DNA from 3 places in the Vibrio sp. MACH09 genome. Region 2 is predicted to be linked to each of the others. Evidence: riboswitches for the same ligand, from Rfam matches in the RefSeq annotation. Region 2 holds a riboswitch; each other region holds the start of a gene.
What was found. Region 2 has a riboswitch for cobalamin ahead of CHJ_RS14320 (TonB-dependent receptor). Riboswitches for the same ligand answer to the same signal wherever they lie in the genome.

Region 1 (10,622 bases), 1.3 Mb from region 2:
CGTAACGTGTATATTGCGTAATCAATATAACTTGCAGTTGAACATCCTCTTCATCACTTAGCGCGACGCTTTCTAATTCAACCCGGTACTTTTCTGCCTCTTTATATCGACCAGACAGATAAAGGCACTCTAACTTCTCAATGGCTGCGCTGTTCCCTATCTCGCCGGCGCTCTTGCTGTCTAAAGCCAGCATTTTAAACAACTGATTAAAGAAGTTAACGGAAGTAGAGTAAGCATTGGATGCTTTGGAGCGCCTTGCCGCGAGTAGATTTAAATAAATTAATTGCTGTTTCTGCTCGCTATCTAACAGTTCATGAACATAATTTAAGTGAGAAACCACTTCAAAGCAGTGCTCATCTTTATCGCTACTACTCGCCAGCATTCGATCAAGCATCAAGTTGCCCACTTGATAATGAATGGCTTTTTTATCGCTGTCATTCAATTGCGAATAGGCCGCTTGCTGGACACGGTCGTGAAGAAAGCGTACCGCATTAATCGTTTCAGAGCCGGAGGCGATTTTGGTTCTCAAAGATGTCATAAGCCCAGCGTTCAAAGCGGGTTGAAGCAGAGCAATCGTCTCTTGTACCGATTTTCCCTCCGTCAGTTCAATTACAATGTCTAACGCCACTGACGAACCTACGCATGCGGCCTTTTCAATAATTTCCTTGGTTGCATTTGGTAACCGCTTTAACTTTTCAGTCATCAGATCAACAACATTATCGGTAATATTCTGAAGCTTAATCTGCTCAGTAGACCAACGCCATTTCTGAGCTTGATAGTCAAAACTCAGCAGATCTTGTTGATACAGTTCTTGTATAAACTGGCGAAAGAAAAACGGATTCCCTCTGGTTTTTTGATAGATCAGGGCAGACAATCGCGTCACATCCGATACTGGCCGCTGTAAAGTATCCGCACAGATCTCAGTAACAATGCTATTGGCTAAAGGAGAAAGGGTTATTTTTTGCAGTTCAATATCAGCCTGTTCTATACCGAGAAGCATTTGACTAAATGGATGGCGTTCATCCACTTCATTATCACGATAGGCACCTAAAATGAGGCAATGGCGACTCTTTACATCGGTAATCAACAGCCGTATTAACTGAATACTTGCGGTATCAGCCCACTGTAAGTCATCAATAAAAAACACTAAAGGCCGATAAGCGCTGCAAATCACATGAATAAAATCTAAGAATACTCGATTGAATCGATTCTGCTGCTCCTCTGATCCTAACTGAGATAATTCAGGTTGAGGCCCAAGCAACAATGCCAATTCAGGTACGATATCGATGACCACCTGACCATTGGGATACAAGGCTGTATTTATTTTGTCCCGCCAATCATTGACACTGGCCTCTGGCATAGAGAGCAACTGCTTAACCAGTTGAGTTAACGCCTGCTGGATAGCTCGATAAGGCATGTCCCTCTGATATTGATCAAACTTACCCGTTAGATATAAACCATCTGAATCTATAATTGGGCTCTTAATCGCATTCACTAAAGCCGATTTTCCAATGCCTGAATAGCCGGCAACAAGTATGGCTTCAGATCGCCCATTTGTGACACGGTCAAACGCACTGAGTAATATCTCTATTTCCGCTTCTCTTCCATAGAGCCTATCGGGAAGTATTAACCTATCTGATAATGAGCGACTGTTCTCCTTTTCATCTAGTCTTTGTAACGGCATTTCAATCGTCGCTACAATGTCCTTTAGCACCCCTGCGGCACTTTGGTAGCGCTGACTCGGCTCCTTGTTAATCAAGCCATTAACAAGTTGAATAATATTGTCTTTATGCTCACTGTCATCTAGCCCTATCAGCCGATGCTCAAAATGCAATTTTTTACTAATGTGCGCGTAACCTATCTCCTCTTCGTTGAGTAGTTCGTTATAAGGAAGCTGTTCCGTAAACAGCCAAACTAACACACAGCCAAGAGAATAAAGGTCAACACGATTATCTATAGGTCGATCTAAAAGGTAATTTTGCTCAGGTGCCAAAAATCGGGCATCGGCATTATAGGGATAGAATGCACTAATGCCGGTAGACCCTTTGGGACAGATCCGTCCTGAACTAAAGTCCACCATAACTGCTGACGTGAAGTCGTCACTTAATAAAAATACCGAAGGTCTAATTGAGAAATGAAATACATTATTGGCATGAACATCAGCAAGAGCTGAAATGAGTGACTTTGCAATGGTTATCTTCTGCTGAATCGATAACTTAGCCAAATTGATCTGAGATAACTGCCTAGGGTGTGACAGCAGTAAATGCAGCGACGCATCAGCGTCTTGCTGGCTAGATAGCTTAGGAGCGCCCTTTCCTGCCAGCTGATTTAAACATAAGATTTCGTTTCTTTTTGCTAACGATATCTGAAAAGTTTCTGTCTGTTTCGACCAAGAACGACACCATAACTCATCGCTATTCGCGCATGGTTCAAAAAGCAGGAAATTTTCTCGATAAAAACTTACTTTAGAAACATGGTTTACTACTTCTTCCGTCACAATAATCAACCCTTATAGGTACAGCTCTAAATCCTACATCTTGAAACTATTTGAGCATATACATTTAAGCTTAACATAAGATTTATTAATGACATGGCTAATCCGAATTTTTATAGCAATTAATGACTCACTTATCAGTAATAGCCTTAAAGGGGATAAAACTGGCGCCTTTTCACTGTTACTTTTCCTATTGTAAATGACCTTTTTACACCAAATTTCAATCGATTAAGATAAACTTGACCTATCTCACGAACAAGCATTCGGTTAATAGGCACACTAGCCTAGCCTAAGGTAAAACACATTTAATCTGGCATCATTAGAATTGAAGTGTTTTTTAATAGGGAACCAAGTGAGAAGCTTGGGCTGTACCCGCAACTGTAAATGGCGAGTGCCTAGCGACAATGTCCACTGTTAATCCGGGAAGGACAGTTAGAGCACAGCGACCCATAAGCCAGGAGACCTGCCTTTCGGTAAATATAGAACTCTGTTCTACCCAAAAAACATGCGAGCGGGTTACTCGACTATATCCATTAAATTAGAAGTCATCTCTTTTAATTAATCTGTTTCCCTAAGCCTGTTTTTGATTTAGCAATTACCTTTCCTTAGTAGTAAAGGTAGCAATGTGTTAATTCGGAGACAAAACATGAATCTTGTAATAGTTAAAAAACGGCTAATGGCGCTGTTATCAGTATCTGCCCTATGCCTTCTATCCAGCCCCACAATTGCATCGGACTCTATGAATAAAGCTAATGACGAAAAATCAGCGATCGTGATCGCAGCATTTGGTACCACTTACAACACCGCTGTAGACTCTTTAATCGCCATACAAAATACCATTCAACAAGCTTATCCAAACACCCCTGTTCGCTTTGCATTTACGTCGAATATCATTCGTAAAAAGTGGCATCGCAGACAAAATGACACTCAATATAAAGAAGATCACCCTGAAGTGCCCGACTCTTTCTACCATGTGAAAAATGTATTGGGCACCATGGCGGATTTTCAGAATGAAGGGTATAAAAATATCGTTGTGCAAACGACTCTGTTAACACATGGAGAAGAGTACACGGATCTAGTGGCTTACGTTGATGCTCTCGCCTCCATTCAGACCATCAAAGAGAAGTTTAAACCATTCCAAAAAATCGCTCTTGGTCGACCATTAATGGGGACTTGGGGTAAGCAATATGAGTACTCTAAAGACCTAGATAAACTGGCGGAAGCGTTAGCTGATGATGTTGAGCTAGCAAAACGTAATAAAGCCGCTTTAGTTTATATGGGACATGGTAATGACTACCTTTCTACTGGCTTATACTACGAACTTGAAGACAAACTAAACCAGATGTATCCAGAGGTAAAATCTTACGTCGGACTGGTTGAGGGTCACCCAAATTTTGATGCCCTATCAAGCAAAATCAAGCAAGACGGCAGCAAAAAAGTGATGATAAAACCACTAATGGTGGTGGCTGGAGACCATGCTAGCAACGACATGGCTGGAGATGAAGATGACTCTTGGAAAGTAATGTTAACCAAACAAGGCATCGATGTAACTCCTGTTTTAGTTGGCTTAGGAAGCAGCGAGAAGATACAGCAGATCTATTTGCAGCACCTTAAAGATGCGGCTAACGACGCTGGCATCACATTAAAATAGTGTAATTCAAGGCTGGCAAATACCAGCCTTTCTCATCTCGTGACAAGAACAAGGGCACTATGAAAGAAACAGATAGCTGCGAAAAACTGATTGAAGTGGTTAATTTATCTAAAGTATTTGATAAATCTACCGCGGTAAACAAGGTAAACTTCTCGCTTCAGCGAGGGGAAATATGTGCTTTTCTTGGGCCGAATGGCGCAGGTAAAACCACCATCATTAAAATGCTCTCTGGTCTGCTGGAACCCAGTACTGGCACGATTCTTTATCAAGGTGAGAAATACCACCCTAAAAGACTTAACCTGAAAAAATTGATTGGTGTCGTTCCTCAACACAACAACATTGACAGAGAGCTCACCCTAAAAGAAAACCTTCGTGTTCACGGTTACCTGTACCATTTAAAAGGAAAAGAGCTAGAGCAACGGATAGAAGAGAGCTTACAGTTCGCAGAATTAACTGAGCATGCTAACAAGCTGTCTGGAAAGCTGTCTGGCGGTATGAAAAGGAAGCTGGTTATTGCTCGCGCCTTAATGCACAAGCCTAAAATACTCTTTTTGGATGAACCAACGGTTGGCCTAGATCCTCATAGTCGCAGGAAAATGTGGCATTTTCTGAGCAAGATTAATCAACAGCAGCAGTGCACCATCTTTTTAACCACTCACTATATTGAAGAAGCTGAACGACTTGCTAAACGCGTTATTTTTATTGAACAAGGCAAACTTATCACAACAGGAACCCCACACTCTTTAAAACAACAGCTAGGTAATGTCGTGGTTGATATTGAAACCGATGGTCTACAGCAAGAGTTTTTCGTTAACCGAGAAGAGGCTTTGCAAAGGGTAAAACAGATAGATGATGCAGCAGTAAGCATTAGAGAAACGACATTGGAAGATGTCTTCCTAACATTAACGGGAAAAAGGTTAACAAAAGATGCTTAATGGCGTTATTGGCATTTATTATCGCGAATGTACCGTTTTACGTAAAAAAATCATACGAATTGTCATGGCTGGAGCCGTGCCGCCATTTCTATATCTGATGGCCTTTGGTTACGGAGTTGGTAAAGATACCACCGTAGACGGCGTTAGCTATCTCACCTTCTTGTTGCCTGGTCTACTGGCTATGTCCAGCATGAATCAAAGCTATAACATTGCTACAGAGATCAATATCAGCCGCTTTTATCTAAAGATTTTTGAAGAGTACATGCTGGCGCCCAACCAGAGATGGCAGATTATTATCGGTGAAGTGTTGTACGGTATTACTAAAGGGTTAATTCCGGTCGGCATTATCGCTATTTATAGTTTATTTTGTGGTGTCAGCTTACATTTTTCCGTTCAATTTTTAGTCGCGATTACTCTGCACCTGACCGCATTTTCGCTTATCGGCTTCATCGTTGCTCTCAAAATGAAGAATCATCGTGATCAAGCGACAATGAATGCCTTCATAATCACCCCGATGATGTTTTTGTCCGGCACCTTTTTTCCTGTCGATCAAATGCCAAGCGTGATTCAATTATTAGCATCATTGTCACCACTCACCTATAGCGCTGAGCTGATACGAGCAGCGTTATTGGACAATGGTAACTTTGCTTTAAGTGCACTAGCTATCCTAGCGTCACTCAACGGAGTACTCATGTTACTGGCCAACCACATAGTGCAAAGAGTAGAAGTATGAAGCTATTATTGATTGGCGTTTTTGTTGTTCTAGCCGGTTTATCAATGCTGATTGGTCCTAACAATATCAATCCACTTAATATGACGCCGTTAGAGCAAAATATACTGTTAGAATTGAGAGTACCAAGAGTCCTATTTGCCGCCATCATTGGTGCCATGCTTGGCCTCAGTGGTAGCATCTATCAGTTGACACTTAAGAACCCATTGGCAGACAGCTTTACTACCGGTGCTGCCTCTTCTTCAGCACTTGGTGCGGTGCTTGCCATATCCATTGGCGTGCCGGTTCACTTTGTTTCTGTATTTGCTTTCATCACGGGTATAAGCGGATTGATGATTGTTTATCGTATGTCTTTAACCAATGGCAGCATAAACCCAATCACCATGATTCTCGCCGGAGTGGTCATGAATGTTGTCGCCTCGGCGGTCATTAGTTTTTCTAAGTATTATTTTGAAGACTCTTTAAATTCCATCGTCTATTGGTTGATGGGAGGGATTTTTATCGTCAGCTGGGATAAGTTGGCGTTGTGCCTCTCTATCTTTGCACTTGTCTATTTTTTCTTACAACAGAGTGCGATGAAGCTGAACATTTTAGCACTGGATGATCAGTCCGCTCAGAGTCTGGGCATCAATGTTCATCGCCTTCGTTCGGTAGTATTTGTACTCTCCACTCTGCTGGTATCTGTGGCGGTAAGTTTCTCCGGTATCATCGGCTTTGTTGGTTTAATTGTGCCTCATGTTTCCAGAAGCTTGTTCGGTAGCGATATGAAGCTAAACATATTCTATTCCAGCCTATTTGGCAGTTTTCTATTAATGATGTCCGATACTCTCTCCAGAGTAATTATCCCTGGCGGTGCTGAACTTCCGGTCGGAATTATTACTGCTTTGATAGGCGGGTTATTTTTCTTCTACTTATTAAAAACACGCCGGGAGAGTTTCTGGAATGGTTAACATTAAAATCGATCATCTCTCCTTCTCAAGAAAAGATTTTTCCCTGCAGTTGGATAACCTCACTATCTCTTCAGGTGAGAAAGTGGCTTTAATGGGTGAAAATGGTTGTGGTAAAAGTACCCTGATTAATTTGATGTCAGGGTTAATAGAAACATCGTCAAAAAGTGTTTTTTACAACCATGATCCGCTAGCGCAGCTATCACACCTTGATAGAGCTAAGCTGTTTTCTATCCTGCCACAGTTTTCGGATATCTCGTTTCCATTTAGTGTGTTTGAAGTGGTGCAGCTAGGCCGCTTTGCCCATATGCAGGGAAGAACATTTAATCACGATGATGCAGAAAAAACGGAGCAGTTACTTAAGCTACTGGATATCTACCACTATAGAAATAAGAGCTATGCAGAGCTTTCCGGAGGAGAAAAACGGCGTGTTATGCTTGCTCGAGTATTGAATCAACAGGCTCCAATTATCTATTTAGATGAGCCAAACTCAAGTTTGGACATTCGTCATACACTGGAGATATTTCATCACCTTTCTCAACTACCACAGACCATCATTACGTCAGTGCATGACATAAACCTAGCTCATCGATATTTCGATCGCTTTTTGTTCTTTAAACAAGGAAAGTTGCTGCACGATGTCAATCGTTGCGATGTGACCAGCTCTCTATTATCCGAGGTATATAATGTATCGGTTTCTACTAATACTAGTAGCTTTAGTTTTCAACCCTAGCGCGTATGCGTATCAAAGAATTGTGTTACTTGCCCCTGCGGCTGGTGATATTTTTAACAAGCTTGGTGCTCAAGATAGCATTGTAGGGGTCACCAGAAACAATTTTGATTTTCCTAATGCTCTAAAAATAGGTTCGCACATTAAGCCCAATGTTGAACTGATAAAAGGGCTCGACCCTGATCTTATCATCATTAGTTCCAATCGCTTTTTTTCACAACAGATGGCGAGTGTCATTGATGCAGACACCCTCACTTATAATCCCGAGACGCTTGAAGAGATTTTATCGGAGATAAACAGATACGGTGCAATTCTTGAGAAACAGACGCAAGCCGATGAGTTGGTCGCTCAGCTAACGCAACTTTTAATGGAACTTAAGCCGATAGCGGTCCCGCCAAAAGTTGTTTATGAGGTAACGGAAAACCCGTACATCATTGCGGGTAAACAGAGCATTATCAAAAGCATAATTGAACATGCCGGAGGAAAGCTCTTTGCGCCATCGAACCGCAAAATAGCCAAATTCAACATCGAAAGTGTATTAATGGAAAATCCTGATTTTTATATTTACCAACAAGGGCCGATGAATAAAGTCCCTACTCCACCAGCCGATAGAAAGAACTTCTCTCTTATTGACAGTCAATTTATAAAAGTGGATCAGCTCAGTTTTTCAAGAGCAACCACGGACTCTTTCTATCACGCCATGGAGCTCAATAAACGATTTATAGCTCATAACAAGTTATCTGATTAATCTTAACCAAGCTTAATCAGATAAAGACTCTGTTTCTCAGGTTCGCTAACCTCGGTTAATAGTGATATCCGATACAAAACCGTGTTCTGCACTAACCAGCGCCTGCTTAAGCATCTTGGCTGCATCGTCAGGGGAAATAAAACTTGAAGTGTCCATTTGCTTGCCGCTGGTTTTCCAGAACTCTGTCGCCATGCCTCCTGGGTAGACAGCAATCAGCTTTATCGGCTTACCTTTCAACTCGAGTCGTAAAGACTCCAACAGTGCTCTTACCGCCCATTTCACCGCACAATAAGTTGATTCTCCAGCTTTAGCCACTTGCGCCGCTGTGGACATAACCACCACCACATTAACTGGCAAATCTTGATACCGTTTTACAATTTCCTGCAACAGATAGATGCTAGAGGTAAGGTTATTACTAATTAGCGACTCAATGTCGGCCGGTTGCTGTGTTTGCAAAGAACCAAAAGAACCACTACCCGCACAATGAACTATTGTATTCGGTGTCTCTTCTAATGAATCAAACAGTTCGGTTACCTGTTGTGAACAACTTAAGTCACACGCTATCCCGGTTGCTTGGTTAGTTAGTTTAGCAACAACATCCGCTAACTTTTGTTGATCTCGACCAGACAAAACTAGCTGTTCTCCATCTTGATCATACTGTTTCGCCAATGCACAGCCTAAACCGCTGCTTGCTCCTGTAATTAATATCATACGTTTATATACTAATAGTGAACCGTAGCTAGATGTTACTGATAACGGTGGGATAAGGCGAGTAAGAATTACCAAACTGGTTGAAGGAGGCGGTAAAGCCTATCAATTGTCAGGTTTTACATAGATCAATAACTCTTTGACAGATAAAGGTTTAGCATACAAATAGCCTTGAAATAGATCACAGCCTGATTCAGCTAACATCTGTTTTTGACTCTCTGTTTCAACACCTTCTGCTAACACTTTCATTCGGTAGTTTTTACCAATACTAATAATATTGTGAATCATGGTATGAGATTTATTATTCACATCAATATCATCAACAAAAGATTTGTCAATTTTAAGCTCTTTAATGGGTAAGTTTCTCAATATACTCAATGATGAGTAACCGGTACCAAAATCATCCAGAGAGATCAAAACCCCTTTGGAAATTAATTCATCACAGACCGGCTTAACAGTGCCAATATCTTCTATAAAAAGATTCTCTGTTATTTCTACCGTAACTTGATCAGGTGAAAAACCATATTTATCTAATGCGCCAAATAGAAGGCTGGAAAACTCTTTTTGCAAAAACTGTTTTACGGAAATATTAATTGAAAGTCGAAAGATCTCTTCCGTTTGCTGCTGAATCATTGCCATCTCTTTGACTGACATTTCGATGATAAGATCACCAAGAGAGCTCATCAGTCCTGACTGTTCTGCAATGGATATAAATTTGTCTGGCGGTACATAACCAACGTCTTTATCCACCCATCTTGCTAAAGCCTCAACACCATACAGAGAGCCATCACCGGTCACCTGGGGTTGATAGGCCATATAAAGCTCTCTGTTTTTAATGGCTTGTCGCAATTTTTGTTCTAAGTGCAGTGATGCAAGGTGCTCGGCCTGCAACTTCGGTGAGTAACAATAGATGGTGTTTTTATTCTTTTTCGCCTGAAGCATAGCGATATCTAAAGATCGTAGCAGTTCATCAAATCGCGTACCATGCATTGGATAATTTGCGGTACTAATACTGACCGTTAATAAAAAGCTTATATCGCCAATGGAATAAGGTTGTGACAAAGAGGTCTGTATGTTTTGACATAACTTGCGTAAGGCGGCCTCTTCAAGTTCATCAGATAGAACTATAAATTCGTCACCAATGCCTCGAATAAGCGTGTTTGGTTTAGTCGAAAACTGTTTTAATCTCAGCGCGACATCCATAATTACTTTGTCTCCAAAGTCATGGCCATAGCTGTCATTGACATTTTTGAAGCGGTCGATATTAACAAATATCATACTGCATGGTGAGATTCGGTTATCTTCAAATAAGTAGGTTAAGTAGCCATGATTCGGCAAATCCGTCAAAAAATCATGGCGGGTCTGATATAACAACTGGCTAAGTTTATCTTCTTCACTTCTGGCAATAGAACGAACCAAAAAGTAAAACATCAGAGCAAAAATAATTGAAACAAGAAAAGAGGTGAAAAACCGAGTATGAAATTGCGCTTCAATATAGTCAGAGTTCGTACTTGAAACCACCCAAAAGTTAAAATATGGGTCATATTCCAGAGTAATATGTTTCGCGATACCCGCAAATTTGTACCGAGTAAAATAGGGGCTTTTTGCCGACTTCAACGTTTGTAGATCAATATTATTGTACTCCAAAACTGACTCAATCAAGCCAGTCAGCAACGAGG
Region 2 (10,622 bases):
ACAAGGGTGGTATTTCAAGGTTGACTCCACTCCATCTAGCGACGAAGTTTCAAAGTCTCCCACCTATCCTACACATGTAGGGTCAATGTTCAGTGCCAAGCTGTAGTAAAGGTTCACGGGGTCTTTCCGTCTAGCCGCGGGTACACTGCATCTTCACAGCGATTTCAATTTCACTGAGTCTCGGGTGGAGACAGCGTGGCCATCATTACGCCATTCGTGCAGGTCGGAACTTACCCGACAAGGAATTTCGCTACCTTAGGACCGTTATAGTTACGGCCGCCGTTTACCGGGGCTTCGATCAAGAGCTTCGACCTAAGTCTAACCCCATCAATTAACCTTCCGGCACCGGGCAGGCGTCACACCGTATACGTCATCTTGCGATTTTGCACAGTGCTGTGTTTTTAATAAACAGTTGCAGCCACCTGGTATCTGCGACTTCCGATAGCTCCATCCGCGAGGGACTTCACCGTCAGAAGCGTACCTTCTCCCGAAGTTACGGTACCATTTTGCCTAGTTCCTTCACCCGAGTTCTCTCAAGCGCCTTGGTATTCTCTACCCGACCACCTGTGTCGGTTTGGGGTACGATTTCTTACAATCTGAAGCTTAGAGGCTTTTCCTGGAAGCATGGCATCAATGACTTCACGCCCTTGGGCGCTCGACATCGGGTCTCAGCCTTAGTGATTTCCCGGATTTACCTAAGAAATCAGCCTACACCCTTGAACCTGGACAACCGTCGCCAGGCCCACCTAGCCTTCTCCGTCCCCCCATCGCAATTGTAAGAAGTACGGGAATATTAACCCGTTTCCCATCGACTACGCCTTTCGGCCTCGCCTTAGGGGTCGACTTACCCTGCCCCGATTAACGTTGGACAGGAACCCTTGGTCTTCCGGCGTGGGGGTTTTTCACCCCCATTATCGTTACTCATGTCAGCATTCGCACTTCTGATACCTCCAGCAAACCTTACAGTTCACCTTCAACGGCTTACAGAACGCTCCCCTACCCAATACTCAAAAGAGCATTGCCGCAGCTTCGGTGTATAGCTTAGCCCCGTTACATCTTCCGCGCAGGCCGACTCGACCAGTGAGCTATTACGCTTTCTTTAAATGATGGCTGCTTCTAAGCCAACATCCTGGCTGTCTGAGCCTTCCCACATCGTTTCCCACTTAGCTATACTTTGGGACCTTAGCTGGCGGTCTGGGTTGTTTCCCTCTCCACGACGGACGTTAGCACCCGCCGTGTGTCTCCCGGATAGTACTTACTGGTATTCGGAGTTTGCAAAGGGTTGGTAAGTCGGGATGACCCCCTAGCCTTAACAGTGCTCTACCCCCAGTAGTATTCGTCCGAGGCGCTACCTAAATAGCTTTCGGGGAGAACCAGCTATCTCCAGGTTTGATTGGCCTTTCACCCCTAGCCACAAGTCATCCGCTAATTTTTCAACATTAGTCGGTTCGGTCCTCCAGTTGATGTTACTCAACCTTCAACCTGCCCATGGCTAGATCACCTGGTTTCGGGTCTATACCTAGCAACTCGACGCCCAGTTAAGACTCGGTTTCCCTACGGCTCCCCTAATCGGTTAACCTTGCTACTAAATATAAGTCGCTGACCCATTATACAAAAGGTACGCAGTCACACCACGAAGGTGCTCCTACTGCTTGTACGTACACGGTTTCAGGTTCTATTTCACTCCCCTCACAGGGGTTCTTTTCGCCTTTCCCTCACGGTACTGGTTCACTATCGGTCAGTCAGTAGTATTTAGCCTTGGAGGATGGTCCCCCCATATTCAGACAGGATATCACGTGTCCCGCCCTACTCGATTTCACTGATTGTACGTTGTCGGTTACGGGGCTATCACCCTTTATTGCGAGACTTTCCAGACTCTTCACCTGACGCACTAAAAGCTTAAGGGCTAATCCAATTTCGCTCGCCGCTACTTTCGGAATCTCGGTTGATTTCTACTCCTCCGGGTACTTAGATGTTTCAGTTCCCCGGGTTTGCCCTGTTAACCTATGTATTCAGTTAACAGTAACTGCTTATGCAGTTGGGTTTCCCCATTCGGAAATCGTAGACTCAAGTGGCTTTTACTGCCTAATCTACGCTTATCGCAAGTTAATACGTCCTTCATCGCCTCTGACTGCCAAGGCATCCACCGTGTACGCTTAGTCACTTAACCATACAACCCCAAAGGGTCTTATGAGCAACCAAGGTTTCTATCGTTGTCTCATTATTTGAATGAGCGAGACAACATTTCGATTTTGCCGGACTCAAATATAAACAGCATTACTATGTAATGTTGTTTCCAAGAACACTTGAATGTGTGTTGGTACCTAATTCTTTCAAAGAAAGAGTTAGGATTTGAGAACTTTTAAATTAGATAACAATCAATCAAATTGTTATCTGTCAGCTTTCCAAATTGTTAAAGAGCAAAGATTTTTTCTATTTAAAGAAATAAACCATTTTTAAATATTCTCATCTTTCTTTTAAAGAAAGAACACTTAAAGATGGTGGAGCTATGCGGGATCGAACCGCAGACCTCCTGCGTGCAAGGCAGGCGCTCTCCCAGCTGAGCTATAACCCCATCAGTGGGTGTTTCTTTTGATAACTCATAATATGTTGATTAAATCTTTCTTATTTGAGGCAAGTTATGAGGAAGCATATTGAAATATGCGACGATTAACTTAACGAAAAAGAAGGAAGATTTTGGTGGGTCTGAGTGGACTTGAACCACCGACCTCCCGCTTATCAGGCGAGCGCTCTAACCAGCTGAGCTACAGACCCATTCTAACTCGTTCTTTTTGCTTGACTCTTCGTTGTGCTGCCTATCCTCGCTCAGTCACATACTTTTGTATGCTCCTTTACTCGTCAGTTGCACGCCTCGATTCAACCAAAAATCCCGTCGTTATAAACTCAATAAGTCTGAGTTATCTTTCTCTTTGCTTTTCTAAACCGTATCAATCTGTGTGGACACTCATAAACGAGCAATCTTCGTATTAAGGAGGTGATCCAGCCCCAGGTTCCCCTAGGGCTACCTTGTTACGACTTCACCCCAGTCATGAACCACAAAGTGGTAAGCGTCCCCCCGAAGGTTAAACTACCTACTTCTTTTGCAGCCCACTCCCATGGTGTGACGGGCGGTGTGTACAAGGCCCGGGAACGTATTCACCGTAGCATTCTGATCTACGATTACTAGCGATTCCGACTTCATGGAGTCGAGTTGCAGACTCCAATCCGGACTACGACGCACTTTTTGGGATTCGCTCACTTTCGCAAGTTGGCTGCCCTCTGTATGCGCCATTGTAGCACGTGTGTAGCCCTACTCGTAAGGGCCATGATGACTTGACGTCGTCCCCACCTTCCTCCGGTTTATCACCGGCAGTCTCCCTGAAGTTCCCACCCGAAGTGCTGGCAATCAAGGATAAGGGTTGCGCTCGTTGCGGGACTTAACCCAACATTTCACAACACGAGCTGACGACAGCCATGCAGCACCTGTCTCAGAGCTCCCGAAGGCACACCTGCGTCTCCGCTGGCTTCTCTGGATGTCAAGAGTAGGTAAGGTTCTTCGCGTTGCATCGAATTAAACCACATGCTCCACCGCTTGTGCGGGCCCCCGTCAATTCATTTGAGTTTTAATCTTGCGACCGTACTCCCCAGGCGGTCTACTTAACGCGTTAGCTCCGAAAGCCACGGCTCAAGGCCACAACCTCCAAGTAGACATCGTTTACGGCGTGGACTACCAGGGTATCTAATCCTGTTTGCTCCCCACGCTTTCGCATCTGAGTGTCAGTATCTGTCCAGGGGGCCGCCTTCGCCACTGGTATTCCTTCAGATCTCTACGCATTTCACCGCTACACCTGAAATTCTACCCCCTCTACAGTACTCTAGTTTGCCAGTTTCAAATGACCTTCCCAGGTTGAGCCTGGGGCTTTCACATCTGACTTAACAAACCACCTGCATGCGCTTTACGCCCAGTAATTCCGATTAACGCTCGCACCCTCCGTATTACCGCGGCTGCTGGCACGGAGTTAGCCGGTGCTTCTTCTGTCGCTAACGTCAAATAATTGCGCTATTAACGCAACTACCTTCCTCACGACTGAAAGTGCTTTACAACCCGAAGGCCTTCTTCACACACGCGGCATGGCTGCATCAGGCTTGCGCCCATTGTGCAATATTCCCCACTGCTGCCTCCCGTAGGAGTCTGGACCGTGTCTCAGTTCCAGTGTGGCTGATCATCCTCTCAGACCAGCTAGAGATCGTCGCCTTGGTGAGCCATTACCTCACCAACTAGCTAATCTCACTTAGGCTTATCCAATCGCAGAAGGCCCGAAGGTCCCCTCTTTTCCCCCGTAGGGCGTATGCGGTATTAGCTATCGTTTCCAATAGTTATCCCCCTCGACTGGGCAAATTCCTAAGCATTACTCACCCGTCCGCCGCTCGACGTCCAATAAATCATCCGAAGAATCTTTATTGCCGTTTCCGCTCGACTTGCATGTGTTAGGCCTGCCGCCAGCGTTCAATCTGAGCCATGATCAAACTCTTCAATTTAAAGTTTTGATTTTGTTTCTCTATTAAGAGAAACGGGACTCAACGAATACTGACTTCAAAACTGTCCTTACTCGAAAGTAAGAAGTAATTTTAAAGCTATTATCATTCCAACAGAATGATAATGAATTGACTGTGCTCGATAGCCATTTCTAATAAAAGAAGTGCTATCAAATTGGTCACTCAGTTCATTGAAACCGTTGTTGATTTCGTGCCCGAAAGCAGAGAATCATCTTCGATTGTCATCAACGAGTGCCCACACAGATTGATAGGTTTAAATTGTTAAAGAGCGTTTAACTGAACATGCTATTTCTCAAGCCTGAAGCAGTTAGGGATGCGTATTCTACGCTTCCAATTTTGTGAGTCAAGAAGTTTTTAAAACTCTTTTCTCAACCTAAACAAGATAATGAATTTAATCGCTCATCTCGTGTTGGTGTGGCGCATTATAGGGAGGAATTTATTACTAGCAAGATCTTTTTGCGAAATAATTTTTAACTGCTGAAAAAAACAGCAAACCAATATAATTTGAATAAAATTTCAACATTTGAACACCGTCACACCAATAGGTTGGCAATTAGTCAGGGTTAAACGTAAGATTCAAAAGCTATTTAATAAATCATTAAAAAGCTTTTATTCTATTAACTCACTAAATGTTGTATTCATTTATGGACTCTAAAAAAACTATTTTCTTAATTATCACTGTTGCCATATTAGGAACCGTTGTCTTTTCTCAAATAATGGTTTCTCCGGCAATATCTTTTATCATCGGTGTAATTGCTACTGCTGCTGTGCTAAATATTTCTAGTTCTACTTCTTCTACAGTATCAAAAGGCAAACCTTCTACAAAAACACTTTACGTAGGAAACCTCCCTTATAAGGCAAATGAAGCAAACGTGCGCCAGTTATTCTCGGAGTATGGTGAAGTATTTGCAGTTCGCTTAATGAAAGATAAGCGAACAGGAAAAAGACGTGGTTTTGGTTTTGTTGTTGTCGCAAGCAGTGACGCAGAAAAAACCATCTCTTCTTTAAATGACAAAGACTATATGCAACGGACTTTAAAAGTTCGTATTGCTAATGATCCTAAGCATCCAGAATCGGAAGCGTCTCAATAATATCAAAACCTAATTTTGATAGTGTTAAATTTAGTGCAGCCTCTTCAAAGGGGGTTGCACTAGAATATATTTTGTTCTTCTCTCTATTTTCTATTTCAGTTGACGACGATATTAGTGTCACCACTCTTCGTGCGATTGCATCCCCAGAGTCAACCAATTTAGTACTCTCTCCTAATACTTGAGATATCTCTTCCTTAATCAAAGGAAAATGTGTGCAACCTAGCACGACCACATCAACACTATTTTTTAATGGCGATAATATCTGTGTCAGCAAATGTATGTTTACTGAATGTCCTCTCAACTTCATCTCTGCCATATCCACCAGTTCAGTAGAGCCAATAAATGTTACTGGTATATTCTGCGAAAACTGAGCAATGAGTTGATGGGTGTATTCTCTCTCTACTGTTGCGGGAGTTGCTAAAAGACCAATTGCTGTTTTTGCTAGGTTTGCGGCCGGCTTAATTGCAGGAACAACACCAACAATAGGTATTTCAAATTTTTCTCTGAGGGTTGGCAATACCACTGTACTTGCTGTATTACACGCAATCACCACCATATCTATCGAATGTTGCTTGATAACATAAGAGAGTAAACTCTCTACCCTTTTAATCAGCGTGTGGCGAGAAAGTTCTCCATATGGATAGCCTTGATTGTCAAATACGTATAGGTAGTTGCAATTAGGTAACGACTTTTGGATTTGTTGATATACAGAAATCCCTCCCATTCCAGAATCAAAAATAAGGATCGTAGGGTTTGGATGATCTGTCATGCGAATTTCATTTAAAAGAGAAGAATGGCGTCATAATACTGAATCGTATTGCCATGACAAGAAATAACGAGAAGCCACCTAGGTGGCTTCCATTAATGATCAAAACTGATAAGCGGCTGTTACCAGAAACTTACGACCATCACCTGCGTAATAAGAAGTATGGCCATACGCTTGAGAAACGTACTGTTTATCCAAAACATTATCAATACGAAGGCTGGCAGTCCATGCATCAAGGGTATAGTTTAATGCCAGATTTGCGAGCCAGTATGACGGCAGTTTTTTATCGCTGTTGCTATTATCGCTGCTGTGGAAGCGCTCACCAACATACGCACCTTCAATATAAGTTTGTACATCCTCGGTGATATCGATGTCTGTAAAGAGCCTTCCAGTATGTTCCGAAACCCAAGGAACCTTTTTGTCTTTGTTTTCACCACCGATAAACTTGGCATTCACATAGTTATATTCAGCCCCAACAAGAATCGAGTCTATTAGATACTTATCAAAATAGAGCCCTACGCCATTTCTCTCTGATTTAGCAGCATTAACATTGGCACCATTACCGCTAGCTCCTGTCGGTTTCTCCGCGTTGCGATCATAAACAATTTCATCTTTTAATCGCAAATTATAAGCATCAAACTTTACCAGGTAGTCATCACCGATATGGTTCCAACCTGCTTCAAAAGAGTAACCTAGTTGTGGTTTTAGTCCTTTAACACTTGCCGGTGTTCTGCCCTGTTCATCCGTTTTAGCAAAGCGATAGTTAGATTCAGCTCTAACGTAATAACGAGTATTCGTAGTTGGACGAATATTGATCCCCAGTTCAGCTGCGGTTGCATCTTCGTTCAGTTTTTCGCCACTGACATAAGTTTGTGCATCGGTAATATCATCCTGTACACGCCCATAACGACCACCAGCAACGACCGCAACATGATCGGTCATTTTATAATTGAACTGGCTATAGACACTAGTTAGTAACTGTTCAACTTCTCTGCTAATAGAGGAGCTCTTATATTTGTAATCATTTCGACCTACATCTAGTCCTATAAGAGTATTGAGTTTTTGCCCAATAATACCTTCTAACTTAAATGCTCCAGAGATATTGTCGTTACTGGTATTAAATCCGCTATTCCAAGAGACACCTGTGGCAGACATCCTATCCAGACTCACATCAGCATTGGTCGCCCATTTTTCAGATACGTCTTGTCCATAACCAATACGAAGTGCTCGAGTAATTTCATGGCGATGGTCATCAGGCTTAGTTTCATCAGCTTTGGTTGGATCTTTATGAAACTGCTCCTCAGTCATGCTACCAGCGTACTCTCTGTTGTTGTCGTAATAGCTAACTTCGCTGTAAAAGGCCTTGTCACTATTTTGATAATCCAACCTTCCCAGCAACATACCCGACTTTCTGGCATTGTGATCACGATAATTATCACTGTTATCCTGACTTGCTGAAACTGAATAACGCCAGTTATCCACTAAAGAGCGAGAAATAGAAACACTACCAGCACGGGAGTTCATGTTGCCTGCAGATAACGAAATATCTCCACTGTCACGGCTGTTATTTAGAGTGATAATGTTAATTACACCACCAACAGCCTGATCACCATAAAGAACGCCTGCACTACCAGATAATATTTCTATACGTTCAACTTGATTGAGCAGTATGGTATTTAATTTCGGGCTAGATAAATCTTGTTTGTTAAGACGACGGCCATCCACCAAGATAAGCGTATTGTGTGCAGCTTGACTGCCGCTAAACCCTCTTATTGAAAAAACTGGCCCGCTGTTGCTATCCGAAACTTGTATTCCAGCACGTGAGCGCAACAAATTATCAAGAGATTTGGCACCACTGCGCTCTATCTCTTCTTTACCAATCACTTGAATATTGGAGGGAATATCCGCAATGCTATTAATATTGTCACTTTTTCCAATGACAACCATGGTTTCTAGAGCATTTGTTGTAGAAGTTGAAGTTTGAGTCTCTTCAGCGTGTATTTGAGGGGCGAGCAAAAGCAGCGACACCACTTCCGTCGCAATCAACGTTTTTTTCATTATTCTGTCCTAAATCGCGTATATCCTAATTAGTGATCACTCACTACTTACTGGCAGGTATTCGGACTTTAGAGCATGATATTGTGACAACATCGCCTTACATCTCACTTCCCGCTATTTCCTTAATTAGCAGTGTGTGGGTTTCCCCGTAGATGCTCGTTCTCTATTACCGCTGCGCGTCAGTTCTGGAGTTTCACCAGATTCCCTTAAAACAGTTACTTGATAGTAAACTGTCTACCAGCGGACATGATAATAAGTATCAATACCGTTACTGTCTAGTGTTAAAATTGACAACAACAACTTAATTGGCCAAATAAGGTTTAGCTTCGCGTTGCTATACTAAAGTTCAGCGGCACAAAATCGTTACCCATAAAACGGATCATTTAGAACCGCTTATTGAGGTCACAAGGCTATAGAATTTAATATCAATACTGGACAAGTGATAAAGATTGAATAAAATCTGCCCTCCTTGTAAATGTAAAAGGCATATCTATGACCACGCTTGACGTAAATCCAAAAAGCTATCAGCAGCAATTATCTGAAAAGGTCGCACGACTAAATCAACAGTTTGCCCCATATGATGTGCCGAACTTAGAAGTGTTTGACTCTCCAGAGCAACACTACCGCATGAGAGCTGAATTTAGAGTTTGGCATGAGGGCGAAGAGCTTTACTACATAATGTTCGACCAAAAAACTCGTGAAAAATATCGCGTTGATCAGTTTCCTGCCGCCAGCCGTTTAATTAATGACTTGATGACGCTGCTTCTAGAGGCGATGAAAGGAAATGACACTCTTAGACGCAAATTATTTCAGGTTGATTTTTTGTCGACACTTAGTGGAGAGATACTAGTATCACTGCTTTATCACCGCCAGTTAGACGACGTTTGGCTTGAAGCGGCTCAGGAGTTGAAAAAGCAACTCAACAATGAAGGGTTTAACTTAAACATCATTGGTCGAGCTCGTAAAATGAAACGGGTACTGGATAGAGATTACGTCATTGAAAAACTAAAGGTTCATGGCGAAGAGTTGATCTATCAGCAAGTCGAAAACAGCTTTACTCAACCAAATGGTATCGTTGCACAAAAGATGTTGGAGTGGGCAGTAGACTGTACTGATGATAGCCACGGAGATTTACTTGAGCTCTATTGCGGTAATGGTAATTTCTCTTTAGCACTAGCCAAAAACTTTGATCGCGTGCTAGCTACTGAGCTGGCAAAACCATCGGTAGACTCTGCACAATTTAATATTGCAGCCAACAAAATCGATAATGTGCAAATCATTCGAATGTCGGCTGAAGAGTTTACTGAGGCAATGGAAGGGAAGAGAGAATTCCGTAGGCTAAAACAGCAGAACATCGATTTGAGCAGTTACAACTGCAATACTATTTTTGTCGATCCCCCTCGTTCTGGAATGGACATTGATACTTGTAAGATGGTTCAAGGCTATGAACGAATTGTGTATATCTCATGCAATCCAGACACATTAAAAGAGAATTTGGATTTGCTTAGCAAAACTCACAACATCACTCGTTTTGCTCTGTTCGATCAATTTCCTTACACCCACCATATTGAGACAGGTGTTTTTCTTGAGAAAAAGGCTTAATACTCAACAAAAAAACGAGCTCTTATGAGCTCGTTTTCTACATTTGTTTGATTCTTATTCTGCTACTTCTGTTCTTTACGATTTAAATAGCCCATCTTCTTTCCAACCCACATCAATAGCAGCATGGTCACCAAAATAGCAAAGAAATTTGAGCCTACTTCTGGGTACTTTGCTTTTAAAAATGCAGAGTGACCAAAAGCACCGACAAAGAAACAAGCCAATCCCAACAAAGGAATATCTTCTGCAACTGGATTGGTTAGGTAGTTTTGATAGAGCATTTGCGCCGCAAGGGCCAGTGCGATAAGTGGAAAAATAGAGAATGAAACTTCACTCAGTGTTACTGAAGATAACAGCGCATTGCCACACATACCGGCAATAACAGCCAACAGTAGAGTTTTTCTTTCTGAATATTGATTTACGGGTGTTGAGTCACTAGACATAATTATATCCTATTCTTTTGTCGTTCACGTTCTTTTCTATACCAGTATGCGCCTTTAGCTACCATACGTAACTGCATAACAAGCCGCTCGGTAAGTTCTTCTCTTTCA
Region 3 (10,622 bases), on a different contig from region 2:
AAAATTGGACCAAGTAGGGCGATTGGATTTTATTGGCAACCGAATTGATTTACAAACAGGTACGCTGGCGATGCGCGCCATCGTTGAAAACCCAGATTACACCTTGCTTCCGGGGCAGCATGTGAAGATCTCTCTTGTTGAAAAAAATGAAATTGAGGTCATTGTTATTCCGAGAAGAGCAGTGCAAACGGATCTACAAGGAGATTTTGTTATGGCACTGAGAGAGGGAAATGTTGTAGAACGAGTTAATGTTTCTCTTGGTGCTCAAACAGACGTTGGCACCATTGTTCAACAAGGGTTACAGCCACAAGATGTGATTATCACTAAAGGACTTCAACGCATTAGAAACGGTATGGAAGTATCGCTAGATAAGGCCTCAATGGAATTATTGTCAAATAAAGAGGAGTCTTAATATGTTGAGTCGCTTTTTTATAAATAGACCAAAGTTTGCTCTGGTTATTTCCATTATTTTAACCTTAGCTGGGGGCATTGCTTTAACTCAACTGCCTGTGGCTGAGTACCCTAAAATCAGTCCTCCCTCTGTGAGTGTGACTGCTTTCTATACTGGAGCAAGTGCAGAAACGGTAGAGCAAGCGATAGCTGACCCTATTGAAACATCGGTAAACGGCGTCGAAGACATGATCTATATGTCTTCGAAAAGTGCGAATGATGGTTCATATAACCTTAACGTGACTTTTGATGTTGGTACAGATCCTGATATGGCTCAGGTTAATGTGCAAAACCGAGTGTCGCAAATAGAGTCTAAGCTGCCTCAAGAAGTGAGAATGGTAGGGGTTACGGTAAAGAAACGTTCTCCCGACCTATTGATGGTACTGAACTTTTACTCTGAAGATGGCCAGTATGACGATCAGTTTTTGGTCAACTACGTCAATCTTAACATCAAAGATCAACTTGCCAGAGTAGAAGGCATTAGTGAAGTTGGTGTGATTGGTGGTGGCGAATACGCCATGCGGGTTTGGCTCGATCCAGAGAAAATGGCCAGCTTAAATTTAACCACGTCAGATGTTTATGCTTCGTTGGCTGAACAGAATGTTCAAGTTGCAGCGGGTAAAATTGGCGCACCACCATACAATAATGCACAAGAAGTACAGTTTAACTTGGTGACAAAAGGAAGGTTAGAGTCTGTTGAAGAATTTGAAAATGTAGTTCTGCGAGCAAACAATGATGGCTCGGCAATTTATCTTAAGGATGTTGCACGCGTAGAGCTTGGAAAGAAATTTTATGATGGCAATGGACAGTTTAGAGGACAAGAAGCCTCAATTGTTACTCTCTCATTGCAATCGGATGCCAATGCGCTAGAAAGTGGCAAAGCGGTGATGGCGCTGCTCGACAATATGAGCGTGAATTTCCCGCAAGGAATGGTGTATGAAACCAGCTATGACACCACGGTTTTTGTTGAGGAGTCGATAAAAGGTGTTGTGAAAACACTGATCGAAGCGATATTGCTCGTTATTGCGGTAACTTATCTGTTTTTAGGTAGTGTCAGAGCGACACTGATTCCGGTTGTTGCGATTCCTGTATCGTTAATCGGCACATTCGCATTTATGTTATTAACGGGTTTTACCATTAATACCGTGACCTTGTTTGGGTTGATTCTTGCTATCGGGATTGTGGTGGATGACGCAATATTGGTCATCGAAAATGTCGATACCACGATGCGAAATGATCCTAAATTAACGCCTGCTCAAGCCACATTAAAAGCAATGAAAGAGGTTACGGGGCCAATTATAACGTCTACCTTGGTGTTACTTGCGGTGTTCTTACCCGTTACCATGTTACCGGGAATCACAGGCATCATGTATCGCCAGTTTGCGCTGACTATCTGTATTTCTGTGGTTATTTCTTCAATTAATGCCTTAACCTTATCTCCTGCAATGTGTTCATTGGTTCTTAAACAAGGAGGAGGCAATACCGCCAACTGGTTTAAAGCCTTTAACCGTGGTTTGGACAAAGTCACTAGTCAGTATGGCAAGGTCGCGGGCTTTTTGGTCAAGAAAACCGTATTACTTGCGGCATTCTTTGCCCTAGCTGTTGCAGCGGTATCGTTCCTAAGTAGCAACACATCAACGGCGTTTGTTCCACAAGAAGATAAAGGCATTTTGCTAGCAAATGTACAGTTACCTGACTCTGCTTCTCTATCGCGAACAGAAGAAGTGAGCGCCAAGTTGATGTCAATAGTCGAGCAAGAGCCGGGTATTGATGGTGTAACGGTTGCCAATGGCTATGCCTTTATGACGGGAGCTGCGGCGTCAAATGGAGCATCGTTGTTTATTAAGCTTAAGAGCTGGCAAGAGAGAAACGATCTGCAAGGTGATCATTCGTCATTTGCTATCTCGCAGCGTATTAATGCCAAAGCCGCTATTGAGATGCCAGAAGCGATGGTATTTGCCATGGGTCCTCCCGCGGTACCGGGAATGGGAGCCGCTTCCGGATTTGAATTTGTACTGGAAGACACTTTAGGTCGTAGCCGTACGGATTTGGCACAAGTTATGGCGGAAGTGATTGAAGAGGCCAATAAGCAACCGGAGATACAGTATACGTTCAGTACCTTTAGAGCCAATGTGCCTCACTATTATCTGGATATTGATCGAGAGAAAGCGAAGCAGTTAGGGGTGTCGCTAGGCGAGATATTCCAAACTTTACAGGGAAATCTAGGTTCCATATATGTGAATGATTTCACTATGTTTGGTAAGAACTTTAGAGTGACAATGCAAGCGGACAGCGAGTACAGAAACAGCATGGAAGAGCTGAGCCGTTTCCACGTTCGTTCAGCGTCTAACGATATGGTACCGCTGAGTACTCTGGTGAGTTACCAGCAAGTGTTTGAGCCCGATGTTGCTTGGCGTTACAACATGTATCGTTCTGCTGTTATTCAGGGACAGCCTGCTGATGGCTACTCCAGTGGTGATGCTATCGCTGCGATGGAAAGAGCGGCAAAAGAGGTACTGCCTCAAGGTTATCAATACGAATGGACAGGCATGGCGTATCAAGAGGTGAAAGCGGGTAACCAAGCTATCTACGCGTTTGCATTGGCTTTGATATTTATTTATCTCTTTATGGTTGCTCAGTACGAAAGTTGGAGTATTCCGATCGCCATTATATTGGTGGTGCCCGTTGCGACTTTGGGGTCCTTTATTGCAATCAATATCGCCGGCATTCCACTTAACCTGTATGCACAAATAGGCTTAGTACTACTCATCGCGTTGGCGGCTAAAAATGCGATTTTGATTGTAGAGTTTGCCAAGAATGAGCGGGAAGAGAACAATATGGCCGTTGAAGATGCAGCCGTAAAAGGTGGAACCTTGCGTTTTCGTGCCGTGAATATGACCTCTTGGTCGTTTATATTGGGTATTACACCATTGATATTTGCGTCAGGGGCAGGGCATATCAGTCAGAACTCGTTAGGAGTATCATTAACAGGTGGGTTGTTATGTGTGTTGCTGGCGGGAACGTTCCTCATTCCCGGTTTCTATGCTTTGATACAGAAGCGGAGAGAGAAAATACATGGTGGCAATACCAAGCTTGTGAAATTGGAAGAAGCAGAATAGTCATAATGAAAAGCCGCGACATAGGTCGCGGCTTTAGTGTGATCAAAACAAGGCTGCTATTAAAGTTCTTTGTTCTCTATCTTCTCTGCGCCACGCAACATCGCTTGTACTAACTCTGTAGCATCAAATTTTTCCAGTGCTTCGTGAGCACCAACTTGGTGCGCTCTATCTGCACTCATTTCACTGGATAATGACGTGTGCAATATACGGTATGTATGAGACAACTGTGGATCATTTTGTACTTCAAATGCCAACTCATAGCCATCTAACCCGGGCATTTCAATGTCACTAACCAGCAGCTCAACTGGATTGTTCTCTTGTGCAAATTTACGCATGAGCTCTAAGGCGTCTAAACCGTTTTTACACACAGAGTAAGAGATATTAATACTGTCCAGAGCATCAGAAAGTTGCTTACGTGCAATACCTGAGTCATCCACGAGCAAAATATTGATAGGTTTTAAACGTTCTCTTTCGACATCTGTCAGGATAGGAATACGAGCTGATGCGTCTTGCGGGTAGATTTTCGACAACAGCAGTTCCACGTCAAGCATCTGAACAATAGAGTCATTGTGTCGAGTGATTCCGGTAACGAAGACATTTCTGCCTGCGGTTTCAGGTGATGGTTCGATAGCGTGCCAATCACAGTCAATGATTTTATCTATACTTCTCACCATAAAAGCAACAACAGTCCGTAAGCAGTCCGTCACGATAAGATAGCTATTCTGATACTCTTCCGCAGGAATGGCTCTAAAGCCGATAGCGGCAGCCATATCAATAACCGGAACAGTTAAATCACGAATAGTCACCGTACCAATAACATGATGATGAGAGTGTGGTATTTGAGTGGTCTTGGTAAACGGGACTATCTCTCTGACTTTTAGGGTTCCTATAGCAAAACTCTGTTGATTTAAAGAGAGTTTAAATAGCAGCATACCTTGGGATTGGTTAGCCTTGCTTTTCATATCAAAATCCTAACTAGTTAGCGAGATCTGTCTGTCGAATAGGGGAATATTAGTGGGTGATTTGATTGTCAATACGATGAATCTTATTAACTCATACCGTATTATCACCTGAATACTAGTATATTCCCTTACATTGGTTATTTGAATACTTTTTATCGGCAATATACTGAAGAAGTTGAGCTAATCCGTTAAAATTACTTAAATTGATTAGATACAGGAAAAAATCATGGCAAGAACTGCTGCTGCTCTCCATATTCTGGTAAAACATGAAGCTCAGGCGAATGACATTTTAAAACAGCTAAAAAAAGGCGCTAAGTTCCATTTACTGGCAAAAAAATACTCCACTTGTCCATCTGGGAAAAAAGGTGGCGATTTGGGGGAGTTTCGTCAAGGTGCAATGGTTCCACAGTTTGATAAAGCGGTGTTTCGTAATGAGGTCTTAACCCCATTTATCGTTAAAACTAAGTTCGGTTATCACGTAGTGAAAACGTTGTGGAAGACATAGTGAGCTAATAATAAAAGAGAAGTGAGATTAGCGTCGCCCTTTGATAGAGCTCCTTACTTAACACGTTGGCGTTTTTAGATAGAACAAAACGGCTACTCGAAAGATCAATTAGCCTTAGTAATGGATTTAACCCAATTGAGTACTTTATTGGACCATTGCGGTGATGGCACCGTTTCTTTGCCGTGATAGAAACTGGCGATAAGCTCTGTGCGGATCTCTTGACTGTGTGCGCGTAGAGCTTTAGACAGGAGTTCTGCGGTCTGGGTTGCATGATCATTCGCCAAGCTAAAGTCCATGTCGAGATTGCCTTGTAGCATCAACCAGAGCTTAGTGATTAACGACAGCTCTATAACTGAATCAGCATTCAGTTTATCAGACTGTTTGCTTCCGACTGCGTTAGCAAACACATCATGCATAGCAGTAATTGCGTCCAGTTGAGATTCTAAAATATGGGTCGCTTCTACATGCTGTTTGGTTAACAGGCCAAGAAGTAATAGCTGAGGATTCTGGTCGCTTTTTTTATTACAAACAGCATCAAAAAAGGCGGCCTGTTTTTCGATAAACTGGGCGAATAACTTGGCTTCTTTATCTGATAGATGAAGTGTATCCACTCCAGCAATTTCAAGTTGCTGCTTTAAACTACTGACGATGATTTCACGCATCAACACTTACTCCTTCAATGTTTGCCACGTTACTTCACACTCACCTTTTGCTGCTGAAATGTAAGCTGAGTTACCCGTAAGCATAACGGAAATATCCATGGTTCTTTCAATCAGCTCTGCAAGTTGCGATATCTCGGAATGATCGAACTGAAAAACTGAAGCATCAAGCATGTTAAGTTTAGCTGAGTTTTGTGTCCACCAAACAGATGATTTGCTATTGAAGCTATAGATAAGCACTTTTTTGGCCAATCGGGTAGATTTCTTTACCCTTTCTGGATCAGGCTCACCAATATCTATCCAAAGTTGTAACTGATCATCAAGTGTCTTACACCAGATATCCGGCTCTTCAATAGTAGATAGGCCTTTAGTGAAGGTAAGCTCAGGAGAGGCATTGAGACAGTACGCAAGTACTCTGGTCATCATTCGTTGGTGAGTCTCTGATGGATGCAGAGCAGTGGTTAAGCTGATTGAATCATAATAATCGCGATTTAAATCGGTAAGGGCGATTCGGAACTTAAAAATGGTCGGTTTTAAAGCCATGGTGGTAGTTTCTCTTAGCTTTGATCTTAAGGAAGATATAGCTTGTTAGTTTGGATGCGACTCAATTTTGCTTCTGCGCATTGGGGACGAGACAGTGAAACAGAGACAAAAAAATAGCCAGTCGTGAAGACTGGCTATAAAATTTTTAGCGATGTATCAAAACCAAATTAAACAGGTTTGATGTTCTCAGCTTGTGGGCCTTTTTGGCCTTGAGTTACAGTGAACTCAACTTTTTGACCTTCAGCAAGAGTACGGAAGCCGTCAGATTGGATTGCGCTGAAATGAGCGAATACGTCTGGGCCGTTTTCTTGTTGAATGAAACCGAAACCTTTAGTTTCGTTAAACCATTTTACTGTACCAGTCACTGTGTTGGACATAGTCTTAATTCCTAATAAAAATTGTGTTGATCCCTTATGGGAAAATTTAGATAGCGCGGAAAAAATAGATTGCTATTTAGTTACAACACGGCGGAGAGTTTTGAGCTGACCAACGACTTACTTGTAAATCCTAAAACAAAAGCTTTTCTTTCTAGCCGTTTGGGAGCTTAAATCAATATCGTAGGAAGTCAACGAATATTAGGTGAACTTTATGTAATTACTGGACTATTTTACAAAAAAGATGCATTTTTTTGATTTAAATAACATTTTTCAATTGTGATTTTGTAATGATTCTCTTCTGAATGTGGCTAATTACAAGCTCATTATTTGGTCAATGAGGCATATTCGCTAATTTTTTGCGGAAAAAGCAGAACAATATAGTCTAGCAACGAGGATAAAGAGTGTTGAAAGATGTAAATGTGACTTTAGCGTAATTGACTCAGGTCACATTCACAAAATGTGGCTTTATCTGCTCATTGTCCATGGGAAAAATAACAGTTAATTATCAAAACCACTGCTAATGTAAGTAATCGTGATGATGTTCACTAAACTAGAAACTTTTCAAAGACTTGAAGAATGTCGCTATTCATTGGATAAAAACTCGCTAGGGTGTTGAACTGTATGGCATTCAGTTTTTAGTTCTATGGTGAAATGCTGCTTATTTATTAATTCCACGTCATTTGCGTGTTAGTAATTTTGATATTAATCAAATTAACTATTTCTGGGCTATGCGACACTTTTTCTTGTCGTTAGTGCATACCTTAGAGATAAGGTTAAAAGTGAATTAGGTGAAAATCCTAAACTGTACCCGCAACTGTAAATGATGTTTTGTCTGTAGTGCAAAATCATCATAAGTCAGAACCTGCTAACAACAAGACACTCCAATAGTCTGGGCGGGATCACTCAGTAATTGAAAATTATTGCCATGGCGCGCATAGATTTATTGGGGATACAAAGTAACTTGATGAAGTTATTTCGCAATAAAATCAGATATCTAGATAACGAAATATCAAGATAGCCATACATTAAGGTAACGATGCAATGGGCAGTCAGGCAATAACCTTCTCTTTTGACATAAATAGAGTGGCAGTATTAAGCAGCTCGTCACTATCTATATCTGTCTGCTGCTCATTTTTTACTAACTTGTTATTCAATGGGTTGTCTTGGTTTTCTCTTTCTAAAATCTGTCTTTTGGCAAAAGCATCATATGGCCATATTTGCGGCCATCCCAATTTTCTTTGTTTAACAAAGCGGTACATCTCGTGGGAAGACTAAAGCGTTCTGCCAGTAAAACAGAGCTACGCGGTGGATACACCACGGGGGCATGTGCAGCAGCGGCAGCGCGAGCGGCAGTGAGATATCTTATTCATGGACAACCATTTAAGGATATTGAAATACAACTGCCAAATAGAGAGTTTGTTACCTTTGCTTTAGCACGCCTCGAAGGGTCGGATGAAGTTATTGCTGGAGTGGTTAAAGACGCTGGCGATGACCCTGATTGTACTCATGGTATTGAAATTCAATGTATTGCTAGAAAAACTAGAGGGAGCGGCATCTCTTTGATTGGCGGTAAAGGCGTTGCGGTCGTTACATTGCCCGGTTTAGAGCTACCAGTGGGGCAACCTGCTATTAATCCGGTACCCAAGCGCAATATTCTAGAGATGGCGGCATTGGAGTGGACGCAAACAGAGAATAATCGCGATATACAGTTTGGATTAGAGCTGGAAATCTGTGTTCCCAAGGGGGAAGAGGTTGCTAAAGAGACCATCAGTGAAAGGCTAGGGTTGATAGGTGGAATATCGATTCTGGGCACCAGAGGAACGGTAAAACCGTACTCCACCTCAGCGTTTTCGGCTTCAGTGAGACAATCGATTCAGATCGCGCAAGCCAATCATCACCATCATGTTGTATTAACCACCGGCAGTCGTTCGGAACAAGCTGCTATGGCATTGCTGCCACAACTTTCAACTATGGCATTTATTCAGGCGGGCGATTTTCTGGGCGTAGGACTCAGAGCATCGAAGCGCTATGCGCTACAAAGAGTCACCATGGTTGCCATGATAGGAAAAATGGCCAAGTTGGTGTCCGGTCGAATGATGACACACGTCTCTGGGCATGCCATAGATTTTACCCGTTTAGCTGATATTGCCAGTGAAGAGGGAATATCTGAGTCACTTTGTAGACAAATTGAACAGGCCAATACTGGTCGACATGTTCTAGACCTATTGAGGGGGAAAGAGCATGGCCACTACTTCACCCGCTTATGTCAGGAAACGCATCAACACGCTATGGCGTATACCACGGATGCACTGCAAATCAACGTGCTACTTATTGATTTTGATGGAAGCTTGTTAGCTTGCTATCCAGAAGAAAGAGTTGATATTGCTGATCGGTTGACGGAATGAGCCGATCGAGTAACGACTCGATAATGATAACTAAGGTAGAAAATAGATGGACAAAATGAAACAGATGACCCGTCAAGGGCGACAAATAGAAGAAGGTTCATTTTCGATTATCGATCGTGAAATTAACGAGATTCATGGCGGGCATAGCTTTCAGGATAATCAATGGCAAGCGGTTAGACGTGCCATTCATACTACTGGTGACTTTGAGTTTTCTTCTCTGTTTCGATTCAGTGAAGGAGCGGTTGAGAAAGGCATAGAAGCCATAAAGGCAGGGTGCCCGATTGTTAGTGATGTCACCATGATCACCAGTGGATTGAGCGCCCAAAGGTTGTCAGTGTATGGCAACAAGACTCACTGTTTTATCGGTGATGATGATGTTATCGCGACAGCGAAAGAACGGGGTGATACGCGTGCCATTTGGTCTATGCGCAAAGCAAGAGATGCTGGGCTATTGGATGGCGCGATTATTGGTATTGGTAATGCGCCTACCGCTCTGTTTGAAGTATTAGAGATGGTGGCGAACAAAGAGATCAATCCTGCTTTGATTATTGGTATTCCTGTTGGGTTTGTTAAAGCGGTAGAGTCAAAACAAGCGTTAATTGAACAAAGTAGCGTAGCGTATATTGCCAGCGTTGGCCGTAAAGGTGGAAGTCCAATTGTCGTCTCAACCATTCATGCGCTATTGGCACAAAGCGTATGATCAGAATAACCGTAGTCGGTGTACCTGAAGATGGATGCATGAGCTTATCCAGCCGAGCGGTGAGCGCGGTTACTCAGGCAAGAGTCGTTGCAGGGCATGCAAGGCATCTAGATTGGTTTCCTCAATACCAAGGTGCATTTTTAGATATGTCACAAGGCTTCTCATCCTGGCTCAGTCAAGTTATCGACGAGAGCGAAGAGGGAGGGGTTGTTGTACTGGCCTCCGGCGACCCACTGTTCTTTGGAATTGGTTCTACACTGCTTAAAAAAGTAGCCAGTGAGGAGCTCGCCTTTATTCCGTCTTCCAGCTCCGCTCAGTTGGCCTTTTCCCGACTGGCTCTTCCTTGGTCTGATGCGCAGTTTTTATCGTTTCATGGTCGAGAACTGCAGGGTGTTGTCAGCCGCTTACAGCAAGGTGATCTGTTCGCAATCTTGACCGACGGTAAGAATACACCGCAAGTAATCGCGCAACACCTTCAAACGTTTAACGAGAATCACTGGCAGTTGTCTGTCTGTGAACAGCTAGGGGGCAGTAGGGAGAAAATTACCACGCTAACCGTCGCGGAATTAGCGAGTTCTACCGAGCCGTTTGATGAGCTAAATATTCTGGTGGCAAAACGTGGTGAACAGACGTACTGGGGAGGGCAGGGACAGTTCTCCGATGACGAGAGCTTTGCTAAGCGTGTCCCGCATAAAGGCTTAATCACCAAGCAGTCAGTGCGACATTTAGTACTCTGCCAGCTGCGACTCAATCGACATCATGTGATGTGGGATATAGGGGCAGGATCGGGATCTGTTGCGATTGAAGCCGCGAAGCAGTGCTGGAAAAAACAGGTATTTGCTGTGGAATGTAACAGTGATTGTTTTGATGCTATTGAGGATAATCTCCACGTTCACGGCACA

Region 1: it holds a riboswitch for cobalamin, as region 2 does, so the genes downstream of both, CHJ_RS08140 (sirohydrochlorin cobaltochelatase) here and CHJ_RS14320 (TonB-dependent receptor) in region 2, are expected to answer to the same signal.
Region 3: it holds a riboswitch for cobalamin, as region 2 does, so the genes downstream of both, CHJ_RS19720 (cobalt-precorrin-5B (C(1))-methyltransferase) here and CHJ_RS14320 (TonB-dependent receptor) in region 2, are expected to answer to the same signal.

Annotation. Positions count from the first base shown of each region.
Region 1 covers NZ_BSFZ01000001.1:1,837,058-1,847,679, forward strand. The annotation lists gene CHJ_RS08135 (diguanylate cyclase) at 1-2,497, opposite strand, end outside; cobalamin riboswitch at 2,789-2,980, shown strand; gene CHJ_RS08140 (sirohydrochlorin cobaltochelatase) at 3,141-4,145, shown strand; gene CHJ_RS08145 (ABC transporter ATP-binding protein) at 4,205-5,080, shown strand; gene CHJ_RS08150 (ABC transporter permease) at 5,073-5,813, shown strand; gene CHJ_RS08155 (FecCD family ABC transporter permease) at 5,810-6,760, shown strand; gene CHJ_RS08160 (ABC transporter ATP-binding protein) at 6,753-7,490, shown strand; gene CHJ_RS08165 (ABC transporter substrate-binding protein) at 7,444-8,235, shown strand; gene CHJ_RS08170 (SDR family NAD(P)-dependent oxidoreductase) at 8,281-8,946, opposite strand; gene CHJ_RS08175 (EAL domain-containing protein) at 9,049-10,622, opposite strand, start outside.
Region 2 covers NZ_BSFZ01000001.1:3,169,939-3,180,560, forward strand. The annotation lists rRNA gene CHJ_RS14290 (23S ribosomal RNA) at 1-2,170, opposite strand, end outside; tRNA gene CHJ_RS14295 (tRNA-Ala) at 2,500-2,575, opposite strand; tRNA gene CHJ_RS14300 (tRNA-Ile) at 2,699-2,775, opposite strand; rRNA gene CHJ_RS14305 (16S ribosomal RNA) at 2,989-4,539, opposite strand; gene CHJ_RS14310 (RNA recognition motif domain-containing protein) at 5,202-5,648, shown strand; gene murI (glutamate racemase) at 5,617-6,417, opposite strand; gene CHJ_RS14320 (TonB-dependent receptor) at 6,517-8,472, opposite strand; cobalamin riboswitch at 8,507-8,729, opposite strand; gene trmA (tRNA (uridine(54)-C5)-methyltransferase TrmA) at 8,965-10,074, shown strand; gene CHJ_RS14330 (YijD family membrane protein) at 10,137-10,514, opposite strand; gene fabR (HTH-type transcriptional repressor FabR) at 10,517-10,622, opposite strand, start outside.
Region 3 covers NZ_BSFZ01000002.1:987,628-998,249, forward strand. The annotation lists gene CHJ_RS19680 (efflux RND transporter periplasmic adaptor subunit) at 1-412, shown strand, start outside; gene CHJ_RS19685 (efflux RND transporter permease subunit) at 414-3,569, shown strand; gene CHJ_RS19690 (chemotaxis protein) at 3,629-4,531, opposite strand; gene ppiC (peptidylprolyl isomerase PpiC) at 4,758-5,036, shown strand; gene CHJ_RS19700 (hypothetical protein) at 5,141-5,698, opposite strand; gene CHJ_RS19705 (YaeQ family protein) at 5,705-6,238, opposite strand; gene CHJ_RS19710 (cold-shock protein) at 6,406-6,615, opposite strand; cobalamin riboswitch at 7,349-7,500, shown strand; gene CHJ_RS19715 (hypothetical protein) at 7,665-7,847, opposite strand; gene CHJ_RS19720 (cobalt-precorrin-5B (C(1))-methyltransferase) at 7,878-9,020, shown strand; gene CHJ_RS19725 (precorrin-8X methylmutase) at 9,067-9,720, shown strand; gene cbiE (precorrin-6y C5,15-methyltransferase (decarboxylating) subunit CbiE) at 9,717-10,622, shown strand, end outside.